Regions from separate parts of the Streptomyces sp. NPDC111628 genome, predicted to be linked through region 1. Evidence: riboswitches for the same ligand, from Rfam matches in the RefSeq annotation. Region 1 holds a riboswitch; each other region holds the start of a gene.
The links. Region 1 has a riboswitch for cobalamin ahead of ACZ7MF_RS05710 (ribonucleoside-diphosphate reductase subunit alpha). Riboswitches for the same ligand answer to the same signal wherever they lie in the genome.
Positions count from the first base shown of each region.

Region 2: it holds a riboswitch for cobalamin, as region 1 does, so the genes downstream of both, metE (5-methyltetrahydropteroyltriglutamate--homocysteine S-methyltransferase) here and ACZ7MF_RS05710 (ribonucleoside-diphosphate reductase subunit alpha) in region 1, are expected to answer to the same signal.
Region 3: it holds a riboswitch for cobalamin, as region 1 does, so the genes downstream of both, ACZ7MF_RS11855 (FecCD family ABC transporter permease) here and ACZ7MF_RS05710 (ribonucleoside-diphosphate reductase subunit alpha) in region 1, are expected to answer to the same signal.

Region 1 covers NZ_JBVKBZ010000001.1:1,160,183-1,165,456, reverse strand. The annotation lists gene mctP (monocarboxylate uptake permease MctP) at 1-1,465, shown strand, start outside; gene ACZ7MF_RS05715 (GNAT family N-acetyltransferase) at 1,537-2,043, shown strand; cobalamin riboswitch at 2,122-2,265, shown strand; gene ACZ7MF_RS05710 (ribonucleoside-diphosphate reductase subunit alpha) at 2,389-4,764, shown strand; gene ACZ7MF_RS05705 (ribonucleotide-diphosphate reductase subunit beta) at 4,764-5,274, shown strand, end outside.
Region 2 covers NZ_JBVKBZ010000003.1:838,818-844,091, forward strand. The annotation lists gene ACZ7MF_RS18805 (hypothetical protein) at 1-629, opposite strand, end outside; gene tsaD (tRNA (adenosine(37)-N6)-threonylcarbamoyltransferase complex transferase subunit TsaD) at 968-2,020, shown strand; gene ACZ7MF_RS18815 (GNAT family N-acetyltransferase) at 2,020-2,601, shown strand; cobalamin riboswitch at 2,671-2,867, shown strand; gene metE (5-methyltetrahydropteroyltriglutamate--homocysteine S-methyltransferase) at 3,046-5,274, shown strand, end outside.
Region 3 covers NZ_JBVKBZ010000002.1:926,448-931,721, reverse strand. The annotation lists gene ACZ7MF_RS11865 (ABC transporter substrate-binding protein) at 1-698, opposite strand, end outside; gene ACZ7MF_RS11860 (ABC transporter ATP-binding protein) at 776-1,549, opposite strand; gene ACZ7MF_RS11855 (FecCD family ABC transporter permease) at 1,549-2,655, opposite strand; cobalamin riboswitch at 2,757-2,904, opposite strand; gene lpdA (dihydrolipoyl dehydrogenase) at 3,269-4,672, opposite strand; gene ACZ7MF_RS11845 (TetR/AcrR family transcriptional regulator) at 4,876-5,274, opposite strand, start outside.

The DNA.
Region 1 (5,274 bases):
CGGCACCTGGGTCACCTGGTTCCTGCTGGGCGGCGACCTGTACACCGCGTACACCTTCGTGGCCGTCCCGGCGGCGATCTACGCGGCGGGCGCGTCCGGCTTCTTCGCGGTGCCGTACACGATCCTGGTCTACCCGCTGATCTTCACCTTCCTGCCCCGCCTGTGGTCGGTCTCGCACAAGCACGGGTACGTGACGACCTCGGACTTCGTGCGCGGCCGGTTCGGCTCCAAGGGCCTGTCGCTGGCGGTGGCCGTCACCGGCATCCTGGCGACCATGCCGTACATCGCGCTCCAGCTGGTCGGCATCCAGGCCGTGCTCGACGTGATGGGCGTCGGCGGCGGCGAGGACACCAACTGGTTCGTCAAGGACCTGCCGCTGCTGATCGCCTTCGGTGTGCTGGCGGCGTACACGTACTCGTCGGGGCTGCGCGCCCCCGCGCTGATCGCGTTCGTGAAGGACACGCTGATCTACATCGTCATCGCGGTGGCGATCATCTACATCCCGATCAAGCTGGGCGGCTTCGACGACATCTTCGCTTCGGCGAGCGACAAGTTCACCGAGGCGGGCAAGGGCGGGGTGGTGCCGGACGCGGGGGGCCAGTGGACCTACGCGACCCTGGCGCTCGGCTCGGCCCTGGCGCTGTTCATGTACCCGCACTCGATCACCGCCACGCTGTCCTCGCGCAGCCGTGAGGTGATCCGCCGCAACACCACGATCCTGCCGCTGTACTCGCTGATGCTGGGCCTGCTCGCGCTGCTCGGCTTCATGGCGATCGCGGCCGGGGTGAAGGTGGACAACGGCCAGCTGGCGATCCCGCAGCTGTTCGAGAACATGTTCCCGGACTGGTTCGCGGGTGTCGCCTTCGCGGCGATCGGCATCGGCGCGCTGGTCCCGGCGGCGATCATGTCGATCGCGGCCGCGAACCTGTTCACCCGCAACATCTACAAGGACTTCATCAAGCCGGACGCCACGCCGCAGCAGGAGACGAAGGTCTCCAAGCTGGTGTCGCTGCTGGTGAAGGTGGGCGCGCTGATCTTCGTCCTGGGCATGGACAAGACCGTCGCGATCAACTTCCAGCTGCTGGGCGGCATCTGGATCCTGCAGACCTTCCCGGCCCTGGTCGGCGGCCTGTTCACCCGCTGGTTCCACCGCTGGGCGCTGCTCGGCGGCTGGGCGGTCGGCATGGTCTACGGCACCGTCGCCGCCTACGGTGTCGCCTCGCCGACGCAGAAGCACTTCGGCGGCTCCTCCGACGAGATCCCCGGCATCGGCGAGATCGGCTACATCGGTCTCACCGCCTTCGTGCTGAACGTGCTGGTCACCGTGGTCCTGACCTTCGTCCTGCGGGCCGTCAAGGCGCCCGACGGCGTCGACGAGACCAAGCCGTCCGACTACACGGCGGACGCCGGCGACCCCGGCGTCCAGGTGGAACTGCCCCCGGCCACGGCGGGCAGCTCGCACTAGCGGCGCTCTTCAGCGGGCCGTCGGAGAAATCCGGCGGCCCGTTGTCGTACCCGTGGGGCACACTCGGCGTCATGGACTTCGTGATCCGGCGGGCGACGGCCGAGGAGTACGACACCCTCGGCGAGATCACCGCGCAGGCCTATCTGCGCGACGGCCTCCTCGACTTCGGGGAGAGCGACACCTACCTGGACGAGCTGCGCGACGTGGCCAAGCGGGCGGCGGCCGCCGAGGTGCTGGTCGCCGTGGCCGACGGCCGGGTGCTCGGCGGCGTGACCTTCGTGCCCTCCGGCGGCCCCATGGCGGACATCGCGCGTCCCGGCGAGGCCGAGATACGCATGCTCGCCGTCGCCCGCGAGGCACGCGGCCGCGGGGCGGGCGAGGCTCTGGTGCGGGCCTGCCTCGACCGCGCCCGGACGGTGGCCGGTTGCACGGGCGTCGTGCTGTCGACCCAGACCGCCATGCGCACCGCCCACCGCCTCTACGCCCGCCTGGGCTTCGCCCGCACGCCCGACCGCGACTGGAACCCGCTGCCGGAGCTGGACGACATCACGCTGCTCACCTACGCACTGACGCTCTGACACGGCCGCGGCACCCCGCCACAACACCCCGCCGAGACACAACATCTGGGGGTGCTCGCGCCCCCCGGCACAAGATGTATGCTCGTGCTCGCTGTCGCCGCAGGGGAATCCGGTGCGAATCCGGAACTGTCCCGCAACGGTGTACTTGCGTGCATCCGTACGTCTTCGCACGTGCGCGCACGCCTGTCCAGTCCGAGGACCTGCCGACAGTGCGCCCGGCCGTCCCGGTCCGGGTGCCATGTCGTCCGGGCCTCGTGGAGTGGGCCGGTGGACGCGGACGCCGTGCGCGCTCGTGAGCCCCCCTGCCCTCCGCCAGGCCCCGTGCCGAGCGAGGGAGTGCTCCACGTGACCATCGCGCCAGCCGATCCGGCTTCAGCGACCCCGGTGACGGCGACCGGGGAACCCGACGGACCCGGTGCCGCCCTGCTGCGGACCCTGACCGGGCTGACCGCCGACCTCCAGGGCGCCGACCCCGGCCGGGTGGCCGCCGCCGCACTGCGCGGCCGGTCCGCCCGCGCCGACGAGGCCGAGCTGCGCGAGCTGGCCACCGAGGCGGCCGCCGGTCTGATCTCGGAGGACCCGGTCTACTCCCGGCTGGCCGCCCGCCTGCTGACCATCGGCATCCGCGCCGAGGCCGCCTCCCAGGGCGTCGTCACCTTCACCGGCTCCGTCGCCACCGGCCACCGCGAGGGCCTGATCGCCGACCGCACCGCGGCCTTCGTACGGCTGCACGCGGCCCGCCTCGACGGGCTGATCGACCCGGCCGCCGACGACCGCTTCGGCTACTTCGGCCTGCGCACCCTCTACAGCCGCTACCTGCTCCGCCACCCGATCACCCGCAAGGCGGTGGAGACGCCCCAGCACTTCCTGCTGCGGGTCGCCGCCGGACTCGCCGAAGACGACACCTCCCGCGCGGTGGACGAGGTCGCCGCCCTGTACGGCCTGATGAGCCGCCTGGACTACCTGCCCTCCTCCCCCACCCTCTTCAACTCCGGCACCCGGCACGCCCAGATGTCGTCCTGCTACCTCCTGGACTCCCCCAAGGACGAGCTGGACTCCCTCTACGACCGCCTCCACCAGGTGGCCCGCCTGTCCAAGCACGCCGGCGGCATCGGCATCGCCTACTCCCGCGTCCGCGCCCGGGGTTCGCTGATCCGGGGCACCAACGGGCACTCCAACGGCATCGTCCCGTTCCTGAAGACGCTGGACGCCTCGGTGGCGGCCGTGAACCAGGGCGGCCGGCGCAAGGGCGCGGCGGCGGTCTACCTGGAGACCTGGCACGCGGACGTCGAGGAGTTCCTGGAGCTGCGGGACAACACCGGCGAGGACGCCCGCCGTACGCACAACCTGAACCTCGCGCACTGGGTGCCGGACGAGTTCATGCGGCGGGTGGACGCCGACGGGACCTGGTCGCTGTTCTCCCCCGCCGACGTGCCGGAGCTGACCGACCTGTGGGGCGAGGAGTTCGACGCGGCCTACCGCAGGGCGGAGGAGGCGGGGCTCGCCCGCAAGTCGCTGCCCGCCCGCGAGCTGTACGGCCGCATGATGCGCACCCTCGCGCAGACCGGCAACGGCTGGATGACCTTCAAGGACACCGCCAACCGCACGGCGAACCAGACCGCGACCCCCGGTCACGTCGTCCACTCCTCCAACCTCTGCACGGAGATCCTGGAGGTCACCGACGACGGGGAGACGGCGGTCTGCAACCTGGGCTCGGTCAACCTCGGCGCGTTCGTCGACCCGGCGCAGGGGGACATGGACTGGGAGCGCCTGGACGCCACCGTCCGCACCGCGGTCACCTTCCTGGACCGGGTCGTCGACATCAACTTCTACCCGACCGAGCAGGCGGGCCGCTCCAACGCCCGCTGGCGCCCGGTCGGCCTCGGCGCGATGGGCCTCCAGGACGTCTTCTTCCAGCTGCGCCTGCCCTTCGACTCCCCCGAGGCGAAGGCCCTGTCCACCCGCATCGCCGAGCGGATCATGCTCGCCGCGTACGAGACCTCCGCCGACCTCGCCGAGCGGGGCGGCCCGCTGCCGGCCTGGGAGAAGACCCGTACGGCCAAGGGGGTGCTGCACCCGGACCACTACGGCGTCGAGCCCGCCTGGCCGGAGCGCTGGGCCGCGCTGCGCGCGCGCATGGCGACCACCGGGCTGCGCAACTCGCTGCTCCTGGCCATCGCGCCGACCGCGACCATCGCCTCCATCGCCGGGGTCTACGAGTGCATCGAGCCGCAGGTGTCCAACCTGTTCAAGCGCGAGACGCTGTCGGGTGAGTTCCTCCAGGTCAACTCGTACCTGGTGGACGACCTCAAGCGGCTCGGCGTGTGGGACGCACGCACCCGTGAGGCGCTGCGCGAGGCCAACGGCTCGGTGCAGGGCTTCACCTGGATCCCCGAGGACGTGCGCGCGCTGTACCGCACGGCCTGGGAGATCCCGCAGCGCGGCCTGATCGACATGGCCGCCGCCCGCACCCCTTACCTCGACCAGGCCCAGTCGCTGAACCTGTTCCTGGAGACGCCGACCATCGGGAAGCTCTCCTCGATGTACGCGTACGCCTGGAAGCAGGGCCTGAAGACCACGTACTACCTGCGTTCGCGCCCGGCGACCCGGATCGCCCGCGCCGCGGCCCGCGCCACCACCGTCCCCGTGCAGGCCGGCCCGGACCCCGAAGCGGTCGCCTGCTCCCTGGAAAACCCCGAGTCCTGCGAGGCCTGCCAGTAATGACCACCGAGATCCCCGCGAACCCCGCGACGCCCGTCACGAAGAACCTGCTCGACCCGGGCTTCGAGCTGACCCTGCGCCCCATGCGCTACCCGGACTTCTACGAGCGCTACCGGGACGCCATCAAGAACACCTGGCACGTCGAGGAGGTCGACCTCCACTCGGACGTCGCCGACCTGGCGAAGCTCAGCCCCATGGAGCAGCACCTGATCGGCCGCCTGGTGGCCTTCTTCGCCACGGGTGACTCGATCGTCGCGAACAACCTGGTGCTGACCCTCTACAAGCACATCAACTCCCCCGAGGCGCGGCTGTACCTGTCCCGCCAGCTCTTCGAGGAGGCCGTCCACGTCCAGTTCTATCTGACGCTGCTCGACACCTACCTGCCCGACCCGGAGGACCGCGCCGCCGCCTTCGCGGCCGTGGAGAACATCCCGTCCATCCGGGAGAAGGCCGAGTTCTGCTTCAGGTGGATGGACTCGGTGGAGTCGATCGACCGGCTGGAGACGCCGG
Region 2 (5,274 bases), on a different contig from region 1:
AGCAGGAGCTGCCGCAGCCGCCGCCTCGGCCGCGGAGCCGGCCGGAGGGAGGGCGGAGCAGAGGGCGGGCAGAGCACCGCCAAAACCAGCCGCAACGGCACGAAGGCGCGGTCCGCGCAGGCGCGGACCGTCTTGAAGAGCGCGCTCTCGCCCTGGGCCAGCCAGAGTCCGCACAGCACGGCGGCCAGCAGGTGGACGGCCGGCATGCCCCAGGAGGACATGCCGGCCATGTGCGTCATGTCATGCATGCCGCCCATACCCATACCGGTCATGGAATCCATGCCGTGGCCCAGCGACGCCATGCTGTCGGCACCGTGGGAGCCCAGGTGCTCCGGGTGGTGCAACCCCGCGGCGGCCGCGATGTCATGGGCCCGGGCAGCCTGCGCGAGCGTGAAGGCGAGGTGCAGGCAGGTCTGCACGGCGACCGTCAGGCCTGCCACCGTACGGCGGCGCCGTTCGTGGGCCCCGAAGGCCCAGCCGACGGCCCCGACCGCCAGGGTGCCGGAGAGGAGCACCCACCAGGGCAGCCCCTCCCCCGACATCAGCACGTGTCCGAGGGCGGCGAGCAGCACGCAGACGGCCGCGAAGACCGCGGCTCTTGTCGTGCGGAGACACCACCCAGCACTCATGGCGGCTCATCCTTGCAGTCTCGACGCCCCGTCAGGGGGAGTACGAGAAGTTCCCGGACCCGCGACTCAACCCGCTCGCGGTGATTCATGTCACGTCAACCCATGGGAACTTCGGACGAGTTGCGGCCGACCGCCTCCCCGAGGAGGGGCGTCGTTGGCGACGGGACAGACAGGGCGAACCGGGCAGGACGGGTGGAGTGTGCGGGCCGCCGCGACCTTGGCCAGTCCCACCTCCACGTGCACGTCGAGGCGCGTCGATTCCCGTGGCGGCGCACATCGACAGCGATCTTATTGCACAATGTTCGCAACAACTTTCAAGGTGCAAGAAAGGTCGGTCGATGGGGTCTGCGGTGGTGCTGGGCATCGAGTCGTCCTGCGACGAGACGGGCGCCGGTCTGGTCCGGAACGGGCGGCTGCTGGGGAACGCGGTGGCGTCGAGCATGGACGAGCACGCCCGCTTCGGCGGTGTGGTGCCCGAGATCGCCTCCCGCGCCCACCTTCACGCGCTGCGTCCGGTCGTCCGGCGGGCACTGGACGAGGCCGGGCTGCGGCTGTCCGACATCGGGGCGGTCGCCGTGACCACCGGCCCCGGGCTGTCGGGTGCCCTGCAGGTGGGTCTCGCCGGTGCGAAGGGCATCGCCTACTCGCTCGGGGTGCCGTTGTACGGGGTGCACCACCTGGCCGGGCACGTCGCCGCCGACACGCTGGAGCACGGCCCGCTGCCCAACCCGTGCATGGTCCTCATCGTCTCCGGCGGCCATACCTCTCTGCTCCTCGTCCGCGACCTTGCCCGGGACCGGATCACGCACCTCGGAGACACGCTCGACGACGCGGCCGGGGAGTGCTTCGACAAAGTGGCGCGGGTCTTCGGACTGCCGTACCCCGGCGGTCCGGCCATCGACCGGACAGCGCGAGTGGGGGATCCTCGCGCTGTCCCCTTTCCGCGCCCGCTGCCGGGGTCGTACGACTTCTCCTTCTCGGGGCTGAAGACGGCAGCCGCCCGCTGGGCGGAGGGACATGCCGGACGTGAGCTGCCGGTGGCCGACGGCGCGGCCTCGCTCCAGGAGGCCGTCGCCGACGTCCTGACCCGCAAGGCCGTCGCCGCCTGCGCCGAGCACGGGGTGGGCACCCTCGTCGTGGTCGGCGGCGTCGCCGCGAACTCGCGGGTGCGGTCACTGGCCGAAGAGCGCTGCCGCGCGGCCGGGGTCGAGCTGCGGGTGCCGCCACTGCGGCTGTGCACCGACAACGGCGCGATGATCGCGGCCGTCGGCGACCTCCTCGTACAGGCCGGAGCCGAACCGGCCCCGCTCAACGTGTCCATCGACCCGTCGGCGCCCCTGGAGTACGCCGCCCTGCACCCGGCCGCCACCGGACGGGCGGTGGCCGCCTGATGAGGGCCGACATCCACGTCCACCGGGGCGCCGAACTGCTCGTGCACACCGACGCACTGCGGTCGGTGTACGTCGACGCCTTCTGCGCCCCGCCCTGGAACGAGGACGAAGCAAGGGCGACGGAATTCGTCTGCCGGCTGCCGACGAACGTGGGCCGTCCCGGCTTCACGGCCGCGACCGCCGTGCGTGACGGGGACCTACTGGGCTTCGCAACCGCTTGGACGACCCCGGCGCCCTTCCCCACCGACCGCTGCTACCCGCAGGCCGCCGCCGGCCTCGGTCCCACGGACACCGCGGACTGGCTGTGCGGGGCCCTGGAGATCGACGAACTGGCCGTCCGTCCCGCCGCACGCGGCACCGGACTCGCCGGGGACCTCCTAGAAGCGGTGACGGCGGGCGCGCCCGACGGGCGTGCCTGGCTGCTGACCTCCGTCCAGAACACGCGGGCCGTGGCCTTCTACCGCCGCCAGGGGTGGACGCAGGCCACCCACCCGTCCCCCGCCGGCAAGGGCATCGTCGTCTTCCTCGGTCCGCGCCACCCCGCCGGCGCGCGGGGCAGGAGCGCGGTTCCGGAGGCGTGACACGGGTCACCGCCCGGATGCCGGGCGCCTGCACTCCTGACGGGCCGGCTGCCCGTAGGCTGCCCGCAGCAGCTGGTTCGCCCCGTTCTCCAGACGGGGTGTCGTAAGAGGGAACCCGGTGGGAATCCGGGACTGCCCCGCAGCGGTGAGCGGGAACGACCGCCGTCATACGCACTGGGTCCGAGGTACCGGGCCCGGGAAGCGACGGCCAGTAGGTGTCCTCGAACGGAGAGGACGTGCCCGCGAGTCCGAAGACCTGCCAACTGCCCGCGCGCGAACCGTTCGTGCGTGGACATCCCGGTGACCTCGAGGGCGGGTCGGCGTACATACCAGGCGGATGTGTCTGCCCTGCTGCGCAGCGTAGGTCACGCCCGGTGTGTCACTCCTTCGCGTACTCGTCCCGTCTCCGGGATCTCAGGGATTCATCTCGCGAAGGAGATCTCCGTGACCACGAAGTCCGCAGCCGCGGCGGCACGGGCCACCGTGTACGGCTACCCCCGCCAGGGGCGGAACCGGGAACTGAAGAAGGCCGTCGAGGGTTACTGGAAGGGCCACGTCACCGCCGACTCCCTGCGCGCCACGGCCGCGGAGCTGCGCCGGACGAACTGGCAGCAGTTGGCCGACGCCGGCATCGACGACGTACCCACCGGTGACTTCTCGTACTACGACCATGTGCTCGACACCACCGTGATGGTCGGCGCGATTCCCGAGCGTCACCGTTCCGCCGTGGCAGACGACGCGCTCGGCGGCTACTTCGCCATGGCGCGCGGCACCCAGGAGGTGGCGCCACTGGAAATGACCAAGTGGTTCGACACCAACTACCACTACCTCGTCCCGGAACTGGGCCCGGACACCGCGTTCACCGCCGACTCCACCAAGCAGGTCGACGAACTGAAGGAGGCCCTCGCCCTCGGCCTCACTGCCCGGCCCGTTCTCGTCGGTCCCGTCACCTACCTTCTGCTGGCCAAACCCGCCCCGGGCGTGCCCGCGGGCTTCGACCCGCTCACCCTGCTGGACCGGCTCCTGCCCGTCTATGCCGAGGTCCTGGCCGATCTGCGGGCCGCGGGCGCGGAGTGGGTGCAGCTGGACGAACCCGTTCTCGTGCAGGACCGCACCCCGGCCCAACTCAACGCCGCCGAACGCGCCTACCGCGACCTCGGCGCCCTTGCCGACCGGCCGAAGCTGCTGGTCGCCTCCTACTTCGACCGGCTCGGCGATGCGCTGCCGATGCTCGCCAAGGCCCCGGTCGAAGGGCTTGCCCTGGACTTCACCGGGAGCGCCGCCAACCTCGACGCGCTGGCCGCCGTCGGCGGGTTGCCCGGAAAACGCCTGGTCGCCGGTGTCGTGAACGGCCGCAACATCTGGGTCAACGATCTCGCCCGCTCCCTGTCGACCCTCGGCACCCTGCTGGGCCTGGCCGACCGCGTCGACGTGTCCGCCTCCTGTTCCCTGTTGCACGTCCCCCTGGACACCGCCGCCGAGCGGGACATCGAGCCGCAGATCCTGCGCTGGCTCGCCTTCGCGAAGGAGAAGACCGTCGAGGTCGTCACCCTCGCCAGGGGCCTCGCCCAGGGCACCGACGCCATCGCCGCCGACCTGGCGGCCAACCGCGCCGACCTCGCCTCCCGCGCCAACTCCCCCATCACCCGCGATCCCGACGTCCGCGCCCGTGCCGCCGCGGTCTCCGGGGCCGACACGCGACGTTCCCAGTCCTACGCGGAGCGCGCCGCGGCACAGCGCTCGCACCTGCGCCTGCCGTTGCTGCCGACGACCACGATCGGTTCCTTCCCGCAGACCGGCGAACTGCGCACCGCTCGCGCCGACCTGCGTGCCGGGCGGATCGACACGGCCGGCTACGAGGAGCGGATCAAGACGGAGATCCAGGAGGTGATCTCCTTCCAGGAGCAGACCGGCCTCGACGTCCTGGTGCACGGCGAACCCGAACGCAACGACATGGTCCAGTACTTCGCCGAACAGCTGACCGGCTACCTCGCCACCCGGCACGGCTGGGTCCAGTCCTACGGCACCCGTTACGTCCGCCCGCCGATCCTGGCCGGCGACATCTCCCGTCCGGACCCGATGACCGTGCGCTGGACCACGTACGCCCAGTCCCTCACCGGCCGCCCGGTCAAGGGCATGCTCACCGGTCCCGTCACCATGCTCGCCTGGTCCTTCGTCCGTGACGACCAGCCCCTCGCCGACACCGCCCGCCAGGTCGCGCTCGCCCTGCGCGACGAGGTGCACGACCTGGAGGCCGCGGGTACGTCCGTCATCCAGGTGGACGAACCCGCCCTGCGCGAGACGCTGCCCCTGCGCACCGCCGACCGGGCCGGATACCTGTCCTGGGCCACCGAAGCCTTCCGGCTCACCACCTCCGGCGTCCGCCCGGAGACGCAGATCCACACCCACATGTGCTATGCCGAGTTCGGCGACATCGTGCGGGCCATCGACGACCTCGACGCCGACGTCATCAGCCTGGAGGCGGCCCGTTCCCAGATGCAGGTGGCTCGCGAACTCGCCGTCCACGGCTACCCGCGCGAGGCCGGACCAGGCGTCTGGGACATCCACTCCCCCCGCGTGCCCAGCGCCGAGGAGATGGCCGACCTCCTGTGTGACGGCCTGAAGGCCATCCCCGCCGAACGGCTCTGGGTCAATCCCGACTGTGGCCTGAAG
Region 3 (5,274 bases), on a different contig from region 1:
TCGCCGCTGTCGTAGAGGAACACCCGGGGCCGGTCGGCGCCCTTGGGGGCCTTCGCCTGCGCCTGGGCGACCTGGTCACGGAACCGGGCGACGAGGGTCTCGGCCCGGTCCTCGACGTCGAACACCTTCCCCAGGTTGCGCAGGTCCGTGTAGAGCGCGTCGAGCGGGGGCATCACGCCGCGGGCCTTGCCCTGTCCGTTGCGGCACGACTCACTGAGCAGGTACGAGTCGATGCCCAGGCTGCGCAGCGCCTGAGGGGTGAATCCGTCTCCCTCGCTGAAGCCGTAGTTCCAGCCCGCGAAGACCAGGTCGGCACGGGCGTCCAGGACCAGTTCCTTGTTGATGCGCTCCTTCGACAGCCAGGTGGTCTTCCGGTAGCCGTCCTTCCACGGCACCTTCGTGAGATCGCCCTTGTCGTCGGGCATGACGTATCCGGCCATGTGGTCCTCGAGGCCGAGGGCGAACATGATCTCGGTGATTCCCACGTCGTTGGTGACCACGCGCCGCGGGGCCTGCTCGAACGTCAGCCTCTCGCCGCAGTTCTCGACCGTCACCGGATAGTGCCCGTCCGACGACGCCCGGGCGCCGCCCCCCTTCCCCTCCTCCGGCGGGACGTCCGCCCCGCAGCCGGAGACGGCGAAGGCGAGGACGGGGGCGAGGGCCAGGACCAGGGCGGCGGGGCGTGCGCGGTTCGGCATGCTGGTGGTGACTCCTTCGAGGGCGGGCGAAGCGGACGAGGCAGGGCGAACGAGGCGGGGCGAACGAGCGGGGCGTACTACTGAGCCGGCAGGCGGTCGAAGAGCAGCTGGAGCGCGCCGGTCTCCGGGTGGGCGACGCGGTGCGCCCGCACTCCGAAGACGTCGGCCAGCAAATCGGCCGTGAGAACGTCGTGCGGGGCGCCGGAGGCGACGATCCGTCCGCCGTCGACGACGTGCAGGCGGTCGCAGTGGAGCGCGGCGAGGTTGAGGTCGTGCAGGGCGGCGAGCACGGTCGTCCCGCTGGCCCGCACCAGGGACAGGACCTCCAACTGCTGGGCGATGTCCAGGTGGTTGGTGGGCTCGTCCAGGACGAGGATCCGCGGCTGCTGGGCGAGGGCGCGGGCGATCAGCACCCGTTGCCGCTCCCCGCCGGAGAGGGTGAGGAAGCCGCGGTCGGTCAGATGGCCCGCGCCGACTCCTGCCAGGGCGGCGGCGCAGACGTGCCGGTCCTCGTCGGAGGTCCGGGCGGCCGCCCCTTGGTGCGGCAGTCTGCCCATGGCCACGACCTCGGCCACCGTGAAGTCGAACTCCGCCCCCGATTCCTGCGGCAGGACGGCGAGCCGGCGCGCGCTCTCCCGCGGGCTCAGGGAGGGCAGGTCGTCACCGCCGAGCCGGACCACGCCGGCGGTGGGGCGCAGCGCCCGGTACACGCAGCGCAACAGGGTCGACTTGCCGCTGCCGTTGGGCCCGACGAGCCCGACGAACCGGCCGCTGTCCGCGCGCAGCGACACCTCGTCGAGCACCCGCGCGCCGGACATCTCCACCGTGAGTCCCTCGACCTCGACCTGCATCACACACCTCCGAAGGTGTAGGTACGGCGGCGCATCAGCAGGACGAAGCAGGGCACGCCGATCGCGGCCGTCAGTACGCCCAGCGGCAGTTCGGCGGGGGCGAGCGCGACCCGCGACAGGATGTCGACCCAGACCAGCAGTACGGCCCCGCCCAGGGGCGCCACGGCCAGCAGCCGCCGGTGGTCCGCGCCGACCAGCATCCGGGCCGCGTGCGGGACCATCAGGCCCACGAAGCCGATCGCCCCGCTGACCGCGACGACCGCACCCGTGACGGCCGCGGCGGTGAGGAACAGTTCCTTGCGCAGCCGCCCGGGGTCCACGCCGAGCGCGGCGGCGGTCTCGTCGCCCATCGCGAGGGCGTTCAGGCGCCGGGCCGACCAGCCGAGATGGACGAGGCCGCCGACGACCGCGCCCGCGGCGATCGGTACGGAGGACCAGTTCGCCCCGCCCAGGCTGCCGAGCAGCCACATCATGGCGGACCGCGCCGCTTCGCCGTGCTCGGCGGCGAACACCATGAAGGTGGTGACGGCCGAGAAGCCGTAGTACATCGCGGTACCGGTCAGCACCAGCCGGAGCGGAGTCAGGCCCCGCGGGGTCCGGGCGATCGCGTACACCAGCACCATGGCCGCGAGCGCGGAGAGGAACGCCGCCGTGGACAGCGCCCAGAGACCGAGTGCGCCGAAGGCCCCGAAGATGAGCACGGCGTTGGCCCCCACGGCGGCACCGGAGGAGATGCCGAGGACGAACGGGTCCGCCAGCGCGTTGCGGACCATGGCCTGGACGGCGACGCCGACGGACGCCAGGCCGGCGCCGACGACCGCCGCGAGCACGGCTCGTGGGAACCGGAGTTCCCAGACGATGGTGTAGGCGGCGACGTCGTCCGCGCCTATGGTCCCGCCGGTCAGCCCCGCCCAGAGGTAGTGCAGCGCCTCGCTCCAGGAGAGCCCCGACGCGCCGATGCCCGCCCCGCACGCCAGCGAGACGGGAAGCGCGACGCACAGCCCGGTCACGAGCAGGGGCAGTGAGGCGCGCCTCGGTGGTGGGGGCCCGACGTTCGTCGTGCGGTGCGGTGGGGCGGTGGGTGTCCGGTCGCGGAGCGTGGCCACAGGCGTTTCGCTTTCGCCTCGGGCCGTGCGCCTGCGTGATCGAAGGAGCGGGCCCGGACGCTGGGCGCCCTGCACAGCACCTCTCGCAGTCCACGGCGATTGACAGGGGCTTCACCACCGCGGGTAATCGGGCTTACGGATCCCCGTACAGGGCTCCGCCTACCGTTGCGGGTCAGCGCCGGACTTCGACCGGCTTCCCCCACGAGGCGCTTCGCAGCGTACCTCGTCACCGCCGCCGATCCGGAACCGCACCTGGACTCCGACGGCTTGCTGTCCCGTAGATTGGCGCAGCCCCAGGTCAGGCCCATGTGCGGAGGCCCTTGGTCAGCAAACTCCCAGCATGAGTCAGGAGACGTACTCGTGGCGGCCCAACCGCGATGCCGCCGGGCGGCAACGCGAGGAGGCCGGGTGCGCGCCGTCGGCACGGTGGTCATCGGTGGTCGCCGAACCGCGCTCGCTCAGGCCCGGTTGGTCGAGGCGGCGGACTTCATCCGGGGTCGGCGCCCTCGGGGATGGCCCACAGGGCAGGGACGCCGCCCGCGTCGACCTCGGCAAACTCGTGCTCCTTGCTTGGATCGGGTGGCGGCCGCCCGATCGGCCGGTCGCCCGGAGGTCAAAGGTTGATCATGTGGCCGGTGAGGCCGTGGAACGCTTCCTGGAGTGCTTCGCCGAGGGTGGGGTGGGTGTGGACGTTGCGGGCCAGTTCGGTGGCCGTCAGGTCCCACTTCTGCGCGAGGGTGAGCTCGGGGAGAAGCTCCGCGACGTCCGCGCCGACCATGTGTCCACCGAGGAGCTCGCCGTGCGCGGCGTCGGCTACGAGCTTCACGAAGCCGCCCGGTTCGCCCAGACCGTGGGCCTTGCCGTTGGCGGTGAAGGGGAACTTGGCGACCAGTACGTCGTGGCCTTCGGCGCGGGCCTGCTGCTCGGTGAGCCCGAACGAGGCGACCTGCGGCTGGCTGAAGGTCGCCCGCGGCATCATCCGGTAGTCGCCCAGCGGCATCGTCTCGGCTCCGGCGAGGGTTTCGGCGGCGACGACGCCCTGCGCCTCGGCGACGTGGGCGAGCTGGAGCTTGGCGGTGACGTCGCCGATCGCGTACAGGTGCGGCGTTGAGGTCCGCATGTGCTCGTCGATCGCGATGGCGCCGCGTTCGGTGAGGGTGACACCGGTGTTCTCCAGGCCGTAGCCGGTGGTGCGCGGTGCGAAGCCGACGGACATCAGGACCTTGTCGGTGCGGATCTCCGACCGTTTGCCGTCGGCCGTGGTGTAGGTGACGGTGACGGAGGTCCCCTCGTCCTCTACGGTCTCGACCTTGGTGGAGGTCAGGAGGGTGACGCCGAGCTTCTTGTACTGGCGGGTGATCTCCTTGGACACCTCGGCGTCCTCGTTGGGCAGGGCGCGGTCGAGGAATTCGAGGATCGTGACCTCGACGCCGTAGTTGCGCAGTACGTAGGCGAACTCCATGCCGATCGCTCCGGCGCCGACGATGACGATGGAGGCGGGCAGCTCGCGCTGGAGGATCTGCGTCTCGTAGGTGACGACGTTCTCGCTCAGCTCGACGCCGGGCAGCAGCTTCACGGTGGAGCCGGTGGCGATGACGGCGTCGTCGAAGGTGACGCTCTGCGTGCCGCCGGCGGTGAGGGCGACGTCGATGGTGCGGGCGTCGGTGAAGGTGCCGTGGCCGTCGATCTCGGTGATGGCGTTCTTCTTCATGAGGAAGTGCACGCCTTTGACCCGGCCGTCGGCGACCTGGCGGCTGCGGTCGTAGGCGGCGCCGTAGTCGAAGCTCACCTCGCCCGAGATGCCGAACTGCTTGGCCTCGTGGTGGAAGGTGTGGGCGAGTTCGGCGTTGCGCAACAACGCCTTGGAGGGGATGCAGCCGACGTTCAGGCAGACGCCTCCCCAGTACTGCTTCTCGATGACGGCGACACTCTTGCCCAACTGGGCCGCGCGGATCGCGGCGACGTACCCGCCGGGTCCCGCGCCGAGGACGACGACGTCGAAGTGCGTGCTACTCACGGAGAATCCTCCCTGCTCTCGCTGTTTGACTTGTGGTGGCCGGCGTGACCGTTGCCGCGAGCATCGACGAAATGCGTCCGCTGTCCGGAGCACAGTGAAGCCGATGCGCCAGGCGCCGGCGACCTTCCTCCAGCGCCTCCGCCGGCCACGGACGCCTCGGCGCCCACGCGTGCGGTCGACGTGTACCCACACCGCACCCTTGATCAGCCTGCTTCGGTCAGGGCCGCGCGCGCGGCGCCCAGTATCTCTTCGGAGAGCGGGGAGCCGTTGGTGGCCCGGGACAGGACCAGCGCTCCGAACAGGGTGCAGAGGCGGACGATACCGTCCTGGTCGTCGGTGGCGAGGAAATCGGCGAAGTCGGCCACTCCCTCGGTGTAGACGCGACGGGCCTCACGTCCCCCGCCTTCGCGCGCGATGTCGGAGGCGAGGGCTGCGACCGGACAGCCGTCCGCCGGGCCGTCGCGGTGCTCGACCGAGAGGTAGGTGTCGATCAGCACCTGCTGGGCGGCGTCGCGCCGCCCTTCATAGCGCTCAAGCCCCTCGGTGTGGCGCCGAGCGAGCTCGGCGAAGGCGTGGGCGGTTGCCTCGTCGACGAGCGCCTC